3 regions of the Burkholderia sp. 22313 genome follow, and region 2 is predicted to be linked to each of the others. Evidence: riboswitches for the same ligand, from Rfam matches in the RefSeq annotation. Region 2 holds a riboswitch; each other region holds the start of a gene.

Region 1 (5,840 bases), on a different contig from region 2:
CCCCCGAGCAGCAGGATGCGCGTGCTCATCGCGCGCGCCCGACGAAGCGGCCCTGGCGGTCGATCGCGAACATTTCGACCGCGACGGACGCCGGCACGATTTCGCGCGCGACGCGCAGCGCATGGGCACAGACGAGGTCGCCGAGCGGCACGCCGCCCGCGTGCGCGAACTTCAGCGCTTCCTGGCTGGTGTTCGCCGCGCGCATCGCGGCCTGCAGCGCGTCGTTCGCGCCGGCTTCGGCCGCCCACTGCGCGAGCAGCGGCAGGTCGATGCTCGAATGGCGGCTGTGCAGGTCGAGATGACCGGCCGCGAGCTTGCTGAGCTTGCCGAAGCCGCCGCACATCGACAGGCGCGCGACCGGCGCGCGGCGCAGGTGCTTCAGCACCGCGCCGGCGAAATCGCCCATCTCGATCAGCGCCATGTCGGGCAGCCCGTAGTGCGCGCGCATGGCATCCTCGCTCGCGTTGCCGGTGCACGCGGCAATGTGCGCGATGCCGTTCGCGCGCGCGACGTCGATGCCCTGATGGATCGACGCGATGTACGCCGAGCACGAGAAGGGCCGCACGATGCCGGTCGTACCGAGAATCGACAGTCCGCCGACGATGCCGAGGCGCGGGTTCATCGTCTTCAACGCGAGCGCCTCGCCGCCCTCGACGCCGATCGTCACGTCGAAGCCGCCTGCATAGCCGTATTCGGCCGCGAGCGCGCCGAGGTGCGTGGTCATCATCTGGCGCGGCACCGGATTGATCGCCGGCTCGCCGACGGGCAGCGTGAGCCCCGCGCGCGTGACGGTGCCGACGCCCGGCCCCGCATGAAAACGCACACCGGGCGCGGCGGCCAGCGCGACGCGCGCGAAGATCAGCGCGCCGTGCGTGACGTCCGGATCGTCGCCGGCGTCCTTGAGCGTGCCGGCCTCGGCGCCGTCGGCCATGGCGCGGCAGAACTCGAGCCGCATCATCACGCGCTGCCCCTTCGGCAACACGATCTCGACCGCATCGTCCGCGCGGCCCGCGAGCAGCAGGCGCGCGGCGGCGAGCGACGTCGCGGTCGCGCAGCTGCCGGTCGTGTAGCCGAACCGCAGCGGTGCCGGTTGTTCGGGGGTTTCGTCGCGCATCAGGGGAGGTCCGTGACGTGCGCGGCGTCCGCGACCGCGGAATCGGGCTTGCGCACGTCATACAGCGTGACGGGCAACGGCTGCCGCCACGTGTCGAAGCGGCCGAGCGGCTCGGCGTGCGCGAGCGACACACGCGTGAGCGTGCCGCCGTGCGCGTCGCGCCACGCGGCGAGCGCCAGTTCGCCTTGCAGCGTGACCGCGTTCGCGACGAGCCGGCCGCCGGGTTTCAGCGCCCGCCAGCACGCGTCGAGCACGCCGGCTGCGGTCGCGCCACCGCCGATGAAGACCGCGTCGGGCACGGCGAGCCCCGCGAGCGCATCGGGTGCGCGGCCCGCGACGAGTTGCAGGCCCGGCACGCCGAGCGCGTCGCGGTTGTGCTCGATGAAGCGTTGGCGCTCCGCATGCGACTCGATCGCGATCGCCTGGCACGACGGATGCGCGCGCATCCATTCGATGCCGATCGAGCCGCTGCCCGCGCCGACGTCCCACAGCAGCTCGCCGGGTGCGGGTGCGAGGCGCCCGAGCGTCAACGCGCGCATGTCGCGCTTGGTCAACTGGCCGTCGTGGCGGTAGGCGTCGTCGGGCAGGCCGGGCGTGAGCGCACGGCGCGGCGCATCGGGGCCGGCCTGGCAGTCGAGGGCGACAAGGTTGAGCGCGGCGGTTTCGCCGACGTGCCAGTCCTGCGCGAGGCTGTCGAGACGCCGCTCGAGCGGGCCGCCGAGATGTTCGAACACGCTGATGCGCGTCGGGCCGAAGCCGCGCGCGGTCAGTTCGGCGGCGACCGTGGCCGGCGTGCGGCCGTCGGCGCTCAGCACGAACAGCCGCCGGCCCGGCAGCAGGTGACGCGCGAGCGTCGCGAGCGGCCGGCCGACGAGCGACACCGCGCCGGTGTCCTGCAACGCCCAGCCGAGCCGCGCGGCCGCCAGCGACAGCGACGATGGGGCGGGCAGCACGCGCCATTCGTCGGGGGCGAGTTCGCGCGCGAGCGTGGCACCGACGCCGAACAGCATCGGGTCGCCGCTCGCGAGCACGCAGACCGGCGTGCCGCGCTGCGCGAGCAGGCCCGACACATCGAACGGCGACGGCCACGCTTCGCGGGCGGCCGGCAGCCGCGCAGGCAGCATGTCGAGGTGCCGCTTCGCACCGACGACCCGCGCCGCCTCGAACAGCGCGCGCCGCGCGCCGCGCCCGAGCCCCGCGTAGCCGTCGTCGCCGATGCCCACTATCGTCAGCCACGCCGTCATGCACCCTTCCCCTTCATCCGATTCCATCGAGTCGCCGCACGGCGGCCGTGAAGGCGCCGGTGCGGCCGTCCGCGTTGCGAAAGTCGGCATGGTACCGTGTTCCATCGCGCGTTTCATCTGCCGGGGCGCCGATGCCGGACGCCGTTTCGCCTAGGTCACGGCACCCGTTCGGCGGTCGCGAAGCACCGCGGAAATCGGGTATCCTACGGCCGTTCGTTCGCCGGTGCCCTTCGGGGCCGAAGAGGGAACACAGGGCGCGCTTCGCGCCGCTGTGGCTGCCCCCGCAACTGTAGACAGCGAGCCGCGCTCCCCCTCATGCCACTGGATTCACCGGGAAGGCCGGGAGCCGGCGCCGACCTGTCAGCCAGGAGACCTGCCGGCCTGAAAGTGCGTGCGTGCCAGTCGGCGTCGGGCGGGGTGTACCGATGCGTTGGCCGCGGCGCGACACTGTCCCGGTATCCCGTGAGTTCCGCCCCCGTTTCGATTCCTGCGTCGTCCGTCGTGCGCCCGTCGGCTTGCCCGGGGCTCATGCGCGTCGTCGCGGCCGCCGATGGCGGATTGTGCAGGATCAAGCTGCCGGGCGGCCGGCTCGATGCGCGCCAGGCGCGCGCGATCGCCGCCGCGGCCCGCGCCTACGGCTCCGGGGCGATCGACGCGACCAATCGCGCGAATCTCCAGCTGCGCGGCATACGCGACGGCGCGGCCGATTCGCTGGCCAGCGCGTTGCTCGATGCCGGGCTCGGCCCGCGCGCGAGCCGCGGCGATCCGGCTCCGGACCGCGCCGCGCTCGCCGCGGCCGACGACGTCCGCAACCTGATGCTCAGCCCGCTCGCGGGGCGCGATCCCGACGCGTTGCTCGACAGCCACGCACTCGCGCTGCCGTTGCTCGACATGCTCGCGCGCGAGCCGCGCCGTGGCGAGCTGTCGCCGAAATTCTCGATCCAGCTCGACGGCGGCGAAGCGGTCGCGGCACTCGATCATCCGCACGACATCTGGCTCGCCGCGTGGCGTCGCGGCGACGGCGCGGTGCGCATCGCCGCGGGCCTGGCCGGCTGTCCGCCGGTTTCGTCGGACGATTCGCCCGCGTCGTTCGACGTGGCGCCGGACCAGGCCGTCGCGCTGGTCCATGCGTTACTGCTCGCGTTTCTCGATCTCGCGCCGGCCGACGTCACGCGGATGCGCGGATTACTCGCGACCGGCCGCGAATGCGCGTTGCGCGAGCGCACGCAGCACTACGCGCCCTTTCCGCTCGACACCGATCCGGCACTGGCCGGCTGGCGGCGTACGCCGGCCGATCCGGCGCTGCGCTTCGGCGCCCGGCCGTCGCTCGACACGCAGCACAGCAGCATCGGCGCGCAATGCGTGCTCGGCCGGCTCGACGCGACGCAACTGGAACGGCTGGCGGCGCTTGCCGACTCCGATGGCGACGGCACGCTGTCGATGACGCCGTGGCAAGGCGTGTTCGTGCACGGCGTGCGGCACGAACGTGCGCCGGCCGTGCTCGACGGTCTCGCGTCGCTCGGTCTCGTCTGCACGCCGTCCGCCCCGCTGGCGTCGCTCGTCGCCTGCACCGGCAGCGCGGGTTGCGCGAAATCGCGCGCCGATACGAAACGCGATGCGCTCGCGCTCGCCGCGCGCGTCGCATACCCGGCCGACGTGCACCTGACCGGCTGCGAGCGCCACTGTGCGCTGCCGCACCCCGCTACACACACGCTCGTCGCGGTGGCGCCCGCCCGCTACGACCTTTACCGGCGCGATGCCGGCGCGGGCCTCGGCGCCCCGCTCGCGCGCCATCTGACGATTGACCAGGCCGCGGCCCGACTCACGGGCGCGCGGCACAGCCAGGACACCACCGATGCTTGACTACATTCGCGACGGGCAGGAAATCTACCGCCAGTCGTTCGCGACGATCCGCGCCGAGGCCGACCTGTCGCGGGTTCCGCCCGATCTCGAGAAGCTCGCGGTGCGCGTGATCCACGCGTGCGGGATGGTCGATGTCGTCTACGACCTGCGCTTCTCGGCCGGCGCCGGCACGGCGGGCCGCACCGCCCTTGCGGCGGGCGCGCCGATCCTGTGCGACGCGAAGATGGTCGCCGAAGGCATCACGCGCGCGCGGCTGCCGGCCGGCAATCGCGTGCTCTGCACGCTTGGCGAGCCGGAAGTGCCCGACCTCGCGCGGCATCTCGGCAACACGCGCTCGGCCGCGGCGCTCGAACTGTGGCGAGCGCATCTGGCCGGCAGCGTCGTCGTGATCGGCAACGCGCCGACCGCGCTGTTCCACCTGCTCGACATGATCGACGCCGGCGCGCCGCGCCCCGCGCTGATTCTCGGCTTTCCGGTCGGCTTCATCGGCGCGGCCGAGTCGAAGGCGATGCTCGACGCGAACAGCCGCGGCGTGCCGTACGTCGCGCTGCTCGGCCGGCGCGGCGGCAGCGCGATGGCCGCCGCCGCGGTCAACGCACTCGCGACGGAGGCCGAATGACCGCCCCGCGCGGACGCCTGTTCGGGGTCGGCGTCGGCCCCGGCGACCCTGAACTGATGACGATCAAGGCGCTGCGCGTTCTGCAGGCCGCGCCGGTGGTTGCGTATTTCGTCGCGAAGGGCAAGAAAGGCAATGCGTACGGCATCGTCGAGGCGCACCTGCTCGACGCGCAGACGCAACTGCCGCTCGTCTATCCGGTGACGACCGAGGCGCTGCCGCCGCCGCTCTGCTACGAGACGGTGATCGCCGATTTCTACGACACGGCGGCCGAGATCGTCGCGTCGCATCTCGAGGCCGGGCGCGACGTCGCGGTGATCTGCGAAGGCGATCCGTTCTTCTACGGGTCGTACATGTACCTGCACGATCGCCTCGCGCCGCGCTACGACACCGAAGTGATCCCGGGCGTGTGCGCGATGCTCGGCGGCACGGCCGTGCTCGGGCAGCCGCTCGTCTATCGCAACCAGAGCCTGTCGGTGCTGTCGGGCGTGCTGCCGGCGGACGAACTGCGCGCGCGGCTCGCGCAGGCCGACGCGGCCGTCGTGATGAAGCTCGGCCGCAACTTCGACAAGGTGCGGCGCGTGCTCGACGAACTGGGGCTCGCGAAGCGCGCGCGGTACGTCGAGCGCGCGACGATGGCGACTCAGCGCATCGTGCCGCTCGACGAAGTCGATCCGATGGCGTCGCCGTATTTCTCGCTGCTGGTCGTGCCGGGGGAAAAATGGCAAGGATGACGACTCCGCCCGCGATCGTGATTCTCGGCGCGGGCGCGCTCGATACCGCGCGGCGCATCCAGGCGCGCTATCCGGGCGCGCTGGTGCACGGGCTTGCGTCGCGCGTCGCGGCCGACGTGCCGTTCGACGAACTCGGCGCCCATCTGCGCGAGCTTTACGCGCGCGGGCTGCCGATCGTCGCGCTGTGCGCGGCCGGCATCGTGATCCGTTGCGTCGCGCCCGCGCTGTCCGACAAGGGCGTCGAGCCGCCGGTGCTCGCGGTCGCGGAA
Region 2 (5,840 bases):
GCATGCGCGGCGATCATCGTCCACGCGGCGCGCAGCGGCGGCATGGCCGCGAGCGCCTGCCATTTGAGGCCGAGCGTCACCACGAGCGCGACCGCGCCGAACGTGCCGATGCGCGAGTCGTGCATGATGCGCAGCACGTCATCGCGCGTGTAGCCGCCGCCGAACGCATCGCAGCTGTCGGCCAGGCCATCCTCGTGGAACGCGCCGGTCGCGAGCAGCGTCGCGGCCATCGACAGTCCGACCGCGATCGACGCCGGCAGCACGCGCAACGCCGCCAGGTAGACGAGCGCGCCCCACGCGCCGACGCATGCGCCGACCAGCGGGAAGTAGCGCGCGGCCTGGTCGAGATCGCCGGCCGCGTAGCCGATCGCGCGCGGCACCGGCACGCGCGTGAAATAGCCGAGCGCGACGAAGAAGTAGCGCAGTTCGGCGCGCACGCCGCGCGCGCGCTCAGGCGTCACGATTGTCGACGCCCGCGGATTCGAAGCTCGCCATCTCGGCGAGGAACGCGGCCGCCGCGCGCACCAGCGGCAGCGCGAGCGCGGCGCCCGTGCCTTCGCCGAGCCGCAGGTCGAGCGCGAGCAGCGGCTTCGCGCCGAAGTGCTCGAGCATGCGCCGGTGCCCGGCCTCGTGCGACGCGTGCGAGAACACGCAGTAGTCGCGCACGCCGGGTGCGATGCGCTCGGCGACGAGCAGCGCGGCCGTCGCGATGAAGCCGTCGACGAGGATCGTCATCCGCTCGCTCGCGGCCGCGAGATACGCGCCCGTCATCATCGCGATCTCGAAGCCGCCGAACGTCGCCAGCACGTCGAGCGGCGCGATCGCGTGCGAATGCCGGACGAGCGCACGGCCGAGCACCGCGCGCTTGTGCGCGAGCCCCTGGTCGTCGAGGCCCGTGCCGCGCCCGACACACGCGTCGATCGGCACGTCGAGCAGCCGGCTCATCAGGCACGCGGCCGACGACGTGTTCGCGATCCCCATTTCACCAAAGCCGATCACGTTCGTGCCGAGCGATGCGTGCAGGCGCACGCGCGCCGCGCCGGCGGCGAGCGCCGTCAGCGCGTCGTCGCGCGTCATCGCGGGTTCGGCCGCGAAGTTGCGCGTGCCGCGCGCGACCGGCAGCGACACGAGCCGGTCGGACACCGGCAGCGGCGACGCGACGCCCGCATCGACGATCTCGAGCGCGCTCTGCGCGACACTCGAGAACGCATTGATCGCCGCGCCGCCGGCCAGGAAGTTCGCGACCATCTGCGCGGTGACCGACTGCGGATACGGGCTCACGCCCTCGGCCGCGATCCCGTGGTCGCCGGCGAACACGATCGTCACGGGGCGCTGCACCTGCGGCCGCTCGGTGCGCTGGATCAGGCCGATCTGCAGCGCGATCGCCTCGAGCTGGCCGAGACTGCCGGGCGGCTTGGTCTTGTGATCGATCACATGCTGCAGGCGCTTGCGCAGCACGTCGTCGAGCGGCGCGATCGCGGGCGGGAAATCGGTGTGGGCGGTCTCGGCGGTCTGGGCGGTCGAATTCGTCATCGGAAGGTTGCCTCGTTGGCGCGGCCGGTGCCGCGCGTCGAAAGAAGGAAGATCATCGCCGCTCGGGCCACGCGGGCAACAGCGCGTCGCGGCCGTTCTCGCGGATCAGCACGAGCGGATAGCCGAACGCGTCGCTCGCGCGCGCCGGCGTCAGCACGTCGTGCACGGGGCCGGCCCACGCGTGACCGCGGCCGTCGAGCAACAGCGCGTGCGTCGCGAAACGCCGCGCGAGATTCAGGTCGTGGCACGAGAACAGCACCGTGCGCGGGCCCGCGTCGAGCCACGCATTCAACGCGGTCAGGCCGTCGATCTGGTGATGCAGGTCGAGATGCGCGAGCGGTTCGTCGAGCAACATCAGCGGCGCGTCCTGGCACAGCGTCGCGGCCAGCGCGACGCGCTGCCGCTCGCCGCCCGACAGCGACAGCACGTCGCGCGACGCGAGCGCGGTCAGCCCGAACGTCGCGAGCGCGTCGTGCGCGGCCGCGCGGTCGCCGTCGCGCTCCCAGCCCCAGCCGCCGAGATACGGAAAGCGGTTGAGCAGCACCGTGTCGAATACCGTCGCACTGAAGGCGTCGTGCAGTTGCTGCGGCATCAGCGCGCGGCGCCGCGCGAGCTGTTCGGGCGGCCACGCAGCGAGCGGCCGGCCGTCGATCGCGACCTGGCCGCCGGCCGGCTGCTGCAGGCCTGCGAGCGTCGCGAGCAGCGTCGTCTTGCCGGCGCCGTTCGGCCCCGCGACGCACCAGATCTCGCCGGGCCGGAACGCCTGCGTGAAGCCGGCGAGCAACGTCCGCTCGCCGGCCTTCAGTGTCAGGTCGACTGCCGCATAGGCGATGTCGCCGGCGGTGTGCGGTGCGGTGTGCGTCATCGCATCGGTCTCCTCAGCAACATCCACAGGAACACCGGCACGCCGGCCAACGCGGTCATCACGCCGACCGGCAATTGCGCGGGCGCGATCGCGGTGCGCGCGAGCAGGTCCGCCGCCATCACGCCGCCGCCGCCCGCGAGCATTGCCGCCGGCAGCAGCATGCGCTGGTCGTTGCCGAAGGCGAGCCGCAGCGCGTGCGGCACGACGAGGCCGACGAAGCCGATCGTGCCGGCCGTCGTCACTGCCGCCGCGGCGGCCAGCGACGCGACGAGATAGATCCGCACGCGCAGTCGCGCGACCGGCACGCCGAGCGCGAGCGCGGTCGCGTCGCCGCGCAGCAGCACGTTCAGTTGCGGCGCGGCCGGCAGCGCGACACAGGCGGCCAGCAGCAGCGCGCCCCATGCGAACCACGGCGCCGTCACGCCGTTCAGGTCGCCCGTCAGCCAGAAGATGATGCCGCGCAGCCGCGCATCGGGCGCGAGCGACAACAGCAGCGTGACGAGCGCGCCCCACCCGGCCGCGATCACGACGCCCGTGAGCAGCAGTCGCGGCGACGCATCGCGCGAGTCGCCGCGCCACAGCTCGCGGCGCGCGAGCCCCAGCACCAGCGCGACCGACACGAGCGCGCCGGCGAACGCGGACGCATCGACGAGCCACCACGCGGCGCCCGCGATCATCGCGACGAGCGCGAAACCCGCCGCGCCACCGGACACGCCGAGCACGTACGGCTCCGCGAGCGGATTGCGCAGCAGCACCTGCAGCAGCGCGCCGGCCAGCGCGAGCAGCGCGCCGCACGCGAAGCCTGCTAGCGCGCGCGGCAATCGCAGCGTGCGCACAATGTCGGCGAACAGCGCGTCGCCGCCATGCGGCACGAGCGACCCAAGCGCCTGCCACGGCGACATCGGCACGCTGCCGATCGACAGCGACGCGACGAACAGCACCGCGACCACGGCCGCCAGCACGGCCCAGATCGCGGCGGCACGCGCGGCGCTCATGCGACGCGCGGCGCCGTGCATGACACGCGACACGTCGGCTGACCGCGGTGGCCGGCCGCGCGCGATACGGGCGCGCTGCGGCGTATTGCAGGCATAGACAAGCTCGTCATCCTTGTTGAACGGGTGGTTGCGGCGGTAGCGCCGCACGTCGGTCATGCCGGCATGCGACGGCCGCGCGCCGTCGGGCCGCACCTTCGCGCGGCCGGCGTTCTGCGCAATATAGTGGAAGGTGCGGCATCGGGTCGATTCGCGTGACGACGACGTGCGTCGCCATCGATCCGGACGAATCGGCATGCACCGCAGTCCGCGCGACCGCGGCAAACGGCAAGCCACGGCATGCGCCGGATGCCACGTGGACGATTGGGGTCAGCATCGAAGACAAGTCCCGTGAAGCACTGCGCGCCCCGCTTCCCCGCAGGCCGCGCGTCACGAAGCCCGTGCGGGCTCCTCGCCTCGGCCGGTATCCGGGCTGGCGGCATACCGGCTCGCCTTCCCGCGCGTGTCGCGCGCAGTGGCCCGCGCCCACGTGCGAACCTGCACGCGAAACGCGCCCGAGCCGGCCTGCGTCATGCGACGCGGCCGCTTACCGTTGCGGGGGCAGCGCAGGTTGGCGATCTCCGGGCGGAGTACGCGCCCTGCTTCCCGTTTAACCGCGCGACGCACGCGCGAGCACCGAGGCGGCGCCAGTTTAGGAGCGGGCCGCGCGAGCGTCAAGAAAGCGTCGAAAACGCGTGCGAAAGGCGTGCCGGACCCGCGTATTCGCGGCATGAAGCCGGGGTGTTACGACTGGAAACGTTACAGATGTCGGAATGCGCGTTATTCCGCGCTAAAATGCTGGGTCTTTAGAGGACGCAGCAGATGCTCAACGAACTCGAAACCTTATCTCAAAATATTGGCCGTCTGATTTCGCTGAACAAGCGCTATCACTCGGAACGGCTCGCGCTCGAGGAGCAGGTCGCGCAAATGCGCGCGGAAGCGGACACCGTCCGCGCGGAACTCGCGCAACTGCGCGACGAACGCAATGCGCTCGCGGCCGAGCGCGACACGCTGTCGGCAAAGATCGACGACGCCCAGGTCAAACTGAACGCGATTCTCGAAAAGCTGCCGCGCACGAAGAACGCCGAGCAAGCCGACAATCAGCTCGATCTGCTGGATGCGCAGGCGCGCACGGGCAGCGATGACGCGGCCAGCCACGGAGAACATGCATGAGCACCAAGCAGATCGAAGTCTCGATTCTCGGTCAGCCGTATCGGCTCGCCTGCTCGGCCGAAACCGAAGCGGCGCTGCTCGAGGCCGTCGCACGCGTCGACGCCGAAATGTCGAAGATCCGCGCGAACAGCTCGGTGCGCGGCACCGATCGCATCGCGGTGATGGCCGCGCTGTCGCTCGCCTCGGAATTGCTGCGGCTGCAAACGAGCGTGCGGCACGGTGAAGCATTTCCGGCGGAAGAAATCCGTCGTACAATGCACCAGATGAACGAACAGCTCGGCGCGGTGCTCGCACAGCACGAGACGCAGTAACGTTTGATCGATGCGTCGATTCCCCTTGATCTCGGCGATCAACGGTGGTCAAATTGGCGCAACGAAACACAGTTCAATCAGCTTCCCTGCCTGGTTCGCCAAGGTCATATATTCCTTGAACCAATGCCATGTGCACGGTTGCGGAAATTTGTAGCACGGGCGCGCGCGTCACTCTGTCTGATGTACCCGATGTGCTGCTAACTGCGACCAATTCTGAACCCCAGGTTCAGGATGCCGGCCTAGCGGCCAAGGCGGGGGCCTATCCAACGGCATCGGGCGAGTCCCGATGCCGTTTCCTTTTGTAGCAGCCTCTTTCTGCGTCGATCACGATCCATGCAATACTGGCTGATGAAGTCCGAACCGGACGAAGCAAGCATCGACGATCTCTCGCACGCGCCGCAGCACTCGCTGCCCTGGACCGGCGTGCGCAACTATCAGGCGCGCAATTTCATGCGCGACACGATGAAGATCGGCGACGGCGTGCTGTTCTATCACTCGAGCTGCCCTGAACCGGGCATCGCGGGCCTCGCCGAAGTCTCGTCCACGCCCTACCCCGATCCGACCCAGTTCGATCCGGACAGCCCGTATTACGATCCGAAGTCGACGCAGGAAGCACCGCGCTGGCTGCTCGTCGACGTGCGCTTCGTGAAAAAGTCGCCGCTCGTGCCGCTCGCCGCGCTGCGCGAACACGACGAACTCGCCGACATGCGCGTGCTCGCGCGCGGCAACCGGCTGTCGATCACGCCGGTCACGCGCGCCGAATGGCGCTTCATCACCGAAAAGCTGATGAAGTAGGCATGCGCGGCGACGCACGCCAAAGGTCAAATCCGGTCAACCCGCGCCACCGTCACGGAACTCGCGGCGCGTTCGCGCGGCCTAAGCAACCGCTGTCGCCCGATCGGGCCGGCGGCCGTTTTTTCGTCGCGC
Region 3 (5,840 bases), on a different contig from region 2:
ATGCAGCTCCGGATACCCGCCCGGCAGGAACAGCGCATCGCACGCGTCGGGCACGGGTTCGTCCGCCAGCGGTGAAAAGAACCGCAGTTCCGCGCCGAGCGCCTCGAGCAGCGCGAGGTTCGCCGGATAGATGAACGAGAACGCCGGGTCGCGCGCGATCGCGATCCGCTGGCCGGCAAGCGCGCGCGGCAGCGGCGCGGCAACGTCGGGCTCGGCGAACGCAATGGCGGCCGGCAATTCGGCCAGCGCGGTTTGTGCGAGCACGTCGGCCGCGCGATCGAGCCGCGCATCGAGATCGTCGATATCGGCCGGCTGGTGCAGGCCGAGATGCCGTTCCGGCAGCGCGATGCCCGCATCGGCCGGCACGTGGCCGAGCCAGCGCAAGTCGTCCGGTAGCGCCTGCCGCAGCAGTTGCGCGTGTCGCGGCGAGCCGACGCGGTTCGCCAGCACGCCGTGAAACGGCACCGCCGGCCGGAACCGCGCGAGCCCGAACGCGATCGCCGCGAAGGTCTGCGCCATCGCCTTCGCCGCAATCACCGCGACGACCGGCACGTCGAACGCGATCGCGAGATCGGCGCTGCTCGGCGTGCCGTCGAACAGGCCCATCACGCCTTCGATCAGGATCAGGTCCGCGTCGCGCGCGGCCTCGGCGAGCAGCGCGCGGCAGCCGGCTTCACCGACCATCCCGAGATCGAGCGCATGCACGGGTGCGCCGCTCGCGCGTTCGAGCAGCATCGGATCGAGAAAGTCCGGCCCGGTCTTGAACACGCGCACGCGCCGGCCGAGCCGCCGGTGCAGCCGCGCAAGGCCGGCCGTCACCGAGGTCTTGCCCTGGCCGGACGCGGGCGCGCTGACGAACAGCGCGGGGCAGGCCGGCATCGGTCAGAACTCCACGCCGCGCTGCGCCTTCACGCCTTGCTCCTTGTACGGGTGCTTGACGAGCCGCATTTCGGTGACGAGGTCGGCCGCCTCGACCAGCGCATCGGGCGCATGCCGCCCCGTGACGACGACGTGCACCGCATCCGGCCGCGCGGCGAGCGTCGCGAGCACTTCGTCGAGCGGCAGGTATTCGTACTTCAGCACGGTGTTCAGCTCGTCGAGGATCACCATCCGGTACTCGCCGCTTTCGATCATTCGGCGTGCCTCGTCCCAGCCCTTGCGCGCGGTCGCGATGTCGGCGTCGCGGTCCTGCGTGTTCCACGTGTAGCCGTCGCCCATCGTCACGAAGTCGCATTGCGCGACCGCGCCGAGGAAATCGCGCTCGGACGTATGCAGCGCGCCCTTGATGAACTGCACGACGCCGAGCCGCATGCCGTGGCCGAGCACGCGCACGGCCATGCCGAACGCGGCCGTGCTCTTGCCCTTGCCGTTGCCGGTGTTGACGATCAGCAGGCCCTTTTCCTGCGTGGCGGCAGCCTGCTTCTTTTCATGGCCGGCGCGACGGCGTTCGGTCATCCGTTGATGGGATTCGGCATCGGTTTTCATCGGGAGTCGTCCTGTCGAAAGCGGAACAAAGGATTCAGAGCGGGCCGGCGAGCGCGACCGTCACGCCGCCCAGGATGGATTTGGGGCCGAGCAGCCGGCCGTTGGGTGCCGCCAGCCGCGCGCACGGCTCGGCCACGCCCGCGACGCCGAAACGCGCCAGCGCGACAGTCGACGGGCCGCTCAATGCCGGTTCGGCGCATTGCGCGAGCTGCGCCGCGTCGAATGCGACGAGCGGCCAGCCGCGTCGCGCGCACAGCGTGCGCAGCGGTCGGGCCCGTGCCTTGTCGGCGAGCGTCGCGATAACGGCCGGCGCGGCGCCCGGGTAGTGCGCGAGCGCCGCGCGGATCGCGGCGTCGAGTTGCGCGGCGCTCACGCCCGCGCGGAACCCGACGCCGAGCGCGACGCGCATCAGCCGCGGCCGCCGAGCGCCGCGCGCACCGCGGGATCGTCGGCGAGCGCCGCGACGCGGCCGATCACGACGATCGCGGGCGAACCGATCGCGGTCGCGGCCACGCGCTCGACGACCGTGTCGAGCGTGGCCAGCACGTGCCGCTGTGCGTCGCGCGTCGCGTTTTCGATCGCCGCGCACGGCGTGTCGCCGGGCAGGCCGCCGTCAAGCAGCGCGGCCGCGATCGCGGCGAGCCGACGAATGCCCATGTAGACGACGATCGTCATGCGCGTCGCGGCCAGCGCGCGCCAGTCGGGTTCGTCGGCGCCCGCGCCGTGGCCCGTGACGAAGATCACGCCCTGCGCGTCGCCGCGATGCGTGACCGGAATGCCGAGCGCGGCCGGCGCGGCGATCCCGGCCGTGATGCCGTTCACGACCTCGACCGGGAAACCCGCCGCGCCGACCGCGAGCAACTCCTCGCCGCCGCGGCCGAACACGAACGGATCGCCGCCCTTGAGCCGCGCGACGCTGCGGCCCGCGCGCAGGTGCGCGAGCATCGCGGCGACGATCGTTTCCTGCGGGGTCGACGCATGGCCGCCGCGCTTGCCGACGTGCTCGATGCGCGCGTCGGCGCGCGCATGGCGCAGCACGTCGGGGTTCACGAGATCGTCGACGAGCAGCACGTCGGCCGCGGCGATCGCGCGCACGGCCTTCAGCGTGAGCAGATCGGCGTCGCCGGGGCCGGCGCCGACGAGCCAGGCGCGGCTCATCGGACGCGGCACGGCGCGCACCGTGTCGTGGCAGTGGAAAGGGGACAGCGAGCGGCACATCGGCGGCCGGCGGACAGGCAGTGCATGACGGATCGGGCGAAGCCCGCGCGAGCGCGGGCGAAATGCGCACCCCATCCGTCCCCCGCGGATCGGGCGTTCGGCGAGCCGCAGGCTCGCCCCTTGCGTCGGCCGGTATCCGGGCTGGCCGCTTGCCAGGCCGCAGCCTTCCCGCCCGCTGAAGGGCAGTGGCATCGCGGGCGGCCTGGGCGCGTGCGGGGGAATCGCGGCGCGCGGGCGGCGTACCGTTGCGGGGACAGCACAGGCCGGGCGGATGTCCGCCTCCTGTTTCCCGTTTAACTGCATGCACGGAATGCGCATGCGAGCACCGAACGCGGCGCATACGATAGCACAGCGGCCGGCCCGCGCGAACCTGCCGCGCAAGGGCCGGATACGGCTTCCGGCATCATGCCGGGCGCCGGCCGAATGCCCCCGGACGGCCCGTCCCGCCTTGACGCTCCCCGCACCGCCGCCTACACTCGCACGCGTTTTGGTGCTCGCGCGTGCCGCTCCGGCGCGCGCAGTTAAACGGGAAACAGGGAGCCTGCCTGCGCCGCAGTCGAGCCAACCTGTGCTGCCCCCGCAACGGTAAGCGAACGCGTCGCGCGCAAGCGCGACGCAGCGCCGCTTCGCCGCATGCCTGTCGCATGCGGACGACCGCCACTGGATGCCGCGCATCCGGGAAGGCGAAGCGGCGTGTTCGTCAGCCCGGATACCGGCCGAAACGTTGGGTTCAGCGCCGCGGGGAGGCGGCGCATCGTCCACGGCCGCAGTACGCCCGGACGTCCGAGCGTTTCCCGCTTCCTCCGCCGATCCGTCCGCAGCATGCGCGCGGGCCGGCGCGGCGAGCGGCAGGCGGCGCGGGCAGGGCACGCGGCAGCCGTGTTGGCATTCATCATGTCGACCGTTCGCAAGGGAGCATCATGCTCGACTCGTTCTTCCGCCTGTTCAACGACAGTCCGTCCGGGCTGCGCGGCAAAATCGTCGCGATCTACTCATTGCTCGTCGCATTCAACGTCGCCGCGTGGATCTGGGCCTTCGTCGCGTTTCGCGACCAGCCCGTGCTGCTGGGCACCGCGCTGCTCGCGTACGTGTTCGGGCTGCGCCACGCGGTCGATGCCGACCATATCGCCGCGATCGACAACGTCACGCGCAAGCTGATGCAGGAAGGCCGCAGCCCGCTCGGCGCGGGCCTGTTCTTCTCGCTCGGGCATTCGACCGTGGTGATCGTGATGTCGGTGGCCGTCGCGCTGACCGCGGCGTCGCTCGCGCGCTTCGAGAGCATGAAGACCTGGGGCGGCGTGATCAGCACGAGCGTGTCCGCGTTCTTCCTGCTGGTGCTCGCGGCCGCGAACCTGCTGATCCTGATCTCCGTGTACCGGACGTTTCGCGCGGCCCGCCGCGGCGAGGCGATCGTCGATGCCGATCTCGACATGCTGATGAACCAGCGCGGCGTGCTCGCGCGCCTGTTCCGGCCGCTGTTCCGCCTCGTGTCGCGCAGCTGGCACCTGTATCCGGTCGGCTTCCTGTTCGGCTTCGGCTTCGATACCGCGACCGAGATCGCGCTGTTCGGCATTTCGGCGACGCAGGTGCAGGGCGGCATGTCGTTCTGGTCGGTGATGGCGCTGCCGGCGCTGTTTACCGCAGGCATGACGCTCGTCGACACGACCGACGGCATCCTGATGATGGGCGCATACCGCTGGGCATACGTGCGGCCGATCCGCAAGATTTACTACAACATGACGATCACGTTCGTGTCGGTGCTGGTTGCCGCGCTGATCGGCGGCATCGAGGTGCTTGCGCTGCTCGCGGATAAACTCTCGCTGCAGGGCCCGGTGTGGCGTTTCTCGACGATGGTCGCCTCGCATTTCGGGATGCTCGGCTACGTCGTGATCGGCCTGTTCCTCGCGTGCTGGATCGTATCGGCCGCAATCTACCGCCTCAAACGCTACGACGAGATCGACGTGACGCTCTCGGCCTGACTCCCTTTTCTCCACAGGACCCACCATGACCCTACGCAAGCTTCCCGTCACGATCGTCACGGGCTTTCTCGGCAGCGGCAAGACCACGCTGATGCGGCACATCCTGCAGCACGCCGAAGGCCGCCGCATCGCGGTGATCGTCAACGAATTCGGCGAGCTCGGCATCGACGGCGAAATCCTCAAGGGCTGCGGCATCGGCTGCGACGACGCGGACGGCGCGCAGGACGAAGCGGCCGGCCAGCTGTACGAACTCGCGAACGGCTGCCTGTGCTGCACCGTGCAGGAAGAGTTCTACCCGGTGATGGAAGCGCTCGTCGAGCGCCGCGCCGACCTCGACCACGTGCTGATCGAGACGTCGGGCCTCGCGTTGCCGAAGCCGCTCGTCCAGGCCTTCAACTGGCCGACCATCCGCAACAGCTTCACGGTCGACGCGGTCGTGACCGTCGTCGACGGGCCGGCCGCCGCGAGCGGCCAGTTCGCGGAGAACCCGCAGGCCGTCGACGCGCAGCGCCGCGCCGATCCGAACCTCGACCACGAATCGCCGCTGCACGAACTGTTCGCCGATCAGCTGTCGTCGGCCGATCTCGTGATCGTGAACAAGGCCGACCTGGTCGGCGATGCGCCGTTCGCCGAAGTCGAAGCCGCGATCCGCGAGGAAATCCCGCCGCAGGTGAAGATCGTGCGCGCGACGCGCGGCGAACTCGATCTCGCGATGCTGCTCGGGCTCGAGTCGGCGTCGGAGGACACGATCCACCTGCGCCACGACCATCACGGCTCGGCCGACGACGGCGATCACGACCATCATCACGACGATTTCGATTCGGTGGTGGTGGCGGGCGACGCCGGCTCGCGCGAAGCGACGATCGCCGCGCTGCAGCGCGTGGTCGAGACCCACACGATCTATCGCGCAAAAGGCTTCGCGGCGCTGCCCGATGCGCCGATGCGGCTCGTGATCCAGGGCGTCGGCCGCCGTTTCGACAGCTATTTCGACCGTCGCTGGCAGGACGGCGAAGCGCGCGCGAGCCGCTTCGTGCTGATCGGCGAGGCGCTCGACGCGGCCGCCTTGCAGCGCGCGTTCGACGCGGCCTGCGCCGCCGAAATGCAACAGGCGTAACGCACGATGCATCTGCTGCGCACCACGCCGGGCGGCTTCGTCGA

The links. A riboswitch is a leader RNA that binds a small molecule or an ion and turns the genes downstream of it on or off. The one in region 2 is predicted to bind cobalamin.
Region 1: it holds a riboswitch for cobalamin, as region 2 does, so the genes downstream of both, cobG (precorrin-3B synthase) here and ACTJKF_RS05090 (FecCD family ABC transporter permease) in region 2, are expected to answer to the same signal.
Region 3: it holds a riboswitch for cobalamin, as region 2 does, so the genes downstream of both, ACTJKF_RS09005 (HoxN/HupN/NixA family nickel/cobalt transporter) here and ACTJKF_RS05090 (FecCD family ABC transporter permease) in region 2, are expected to answer to the same signal.

The regions. Positions count from the first base shown of each region.
Region 1 covers NZ_JBQEON010000008.1:35,720-41,559, forward strand. The annotation lists gene ACTJKF_RS08895 (cobalt-precorrin-6A reductase) at 1-29, opposite strand, end outside; gene ACTJKF_RS08900 (cobalt-precorrin-5B (C(1))-methyltransferase) at 26-1,114, opposite strand; gene cbiE (precorrin-6y C5,15-methyltransferase (decarboxylating) subunit CbiE) at 1,114-2,358, opposite strand; cobalamin riboswitch at 2,563-2,753, shown strand; gene cobG (precorrin-3B synthase) at 2,860-4,221, shown strand; gene ACTJKF_RS08915 (precorrin-8X methylmutase) at 4,214-4,840, shown strand; gene ACTJKF_RS08920 (precorrin-2 C(20)-methyltransferase) at 4,837-5,571, shown strand; gene cobJ (precorrin-3B C(17)-methyltransferase) at 5,568-5,840, shown strand, end outside.
Region 2 covers NZ_JBQEON010000004.1:58,274-64,113, forward strand. The annotation lists gene ACTJKF_RS05075 (adenosylcobinamide-GDP ribazoletransferase) at 1-461, opposite strand, end outside; gene cobT (nicotinate-nucleotide--dimethylbenzimidazole phosphoribosyltransferase) at 451-1,533, opposite strand; gene ACTJKF_RS05085 (ABC transporter ATP-binding protein) at 1,586-2,398, opposite strand; gene ACTJKF_RS05090 (FecCD family ABC transporter permease) at 2,395-3,393, opposite strand; cobalamin riboswitch at 3,832-4,085, opposite strand; gene ACTJKF_RS05095 (ATPase) at 4,252-4,602, shown strand; gene ACTJKF_RS05100 (cell division protein ZapA) at 4,599-4,913, shown strand; RNA gene ssrS (6S RNA) at 4,994-5,175, shown strand; gene ACTJKF_RS05110 (EVE domain-containing protein) at 5,247-5,708, shown strand.
Region 3 covers NZ_JBQEON010000008.1:58,003-63,842, reverse strand. The annotation lists gene ACTJKF_RS09025 (cobyrinate a,c-diamide synthase) at 1-879, opposite strand, end outside; gene cobO (cob(I)yrinic acid a,c-diamide adenosyltransferase) at 883-1,485, opposite strand; gene ACTJKF_RS09015 (cobalamin biosynthesis protein) at 1,520-1,894, opposite strand; gene cobA (uroporphyrinogen-III C-methyltransferase) at 1,894-2,703, opposite strand; cobalamin riboswitch at 2,814-3,049, opposite strand; cobalamin riboswitch at 3,175-3,438, shown strand; gene ACTJKF_RS09005 (HoxN/HupN/NixA family nickel/cobalt transporter) at 3,624-4,682, shown strand; gene cobW (cobalamin biosynthesis protein CobW) at 4,708-5,796, shown strand; gene cobN (cobaltochelatase subunit CobN) at 5,803-5,840, shown strand, end outside.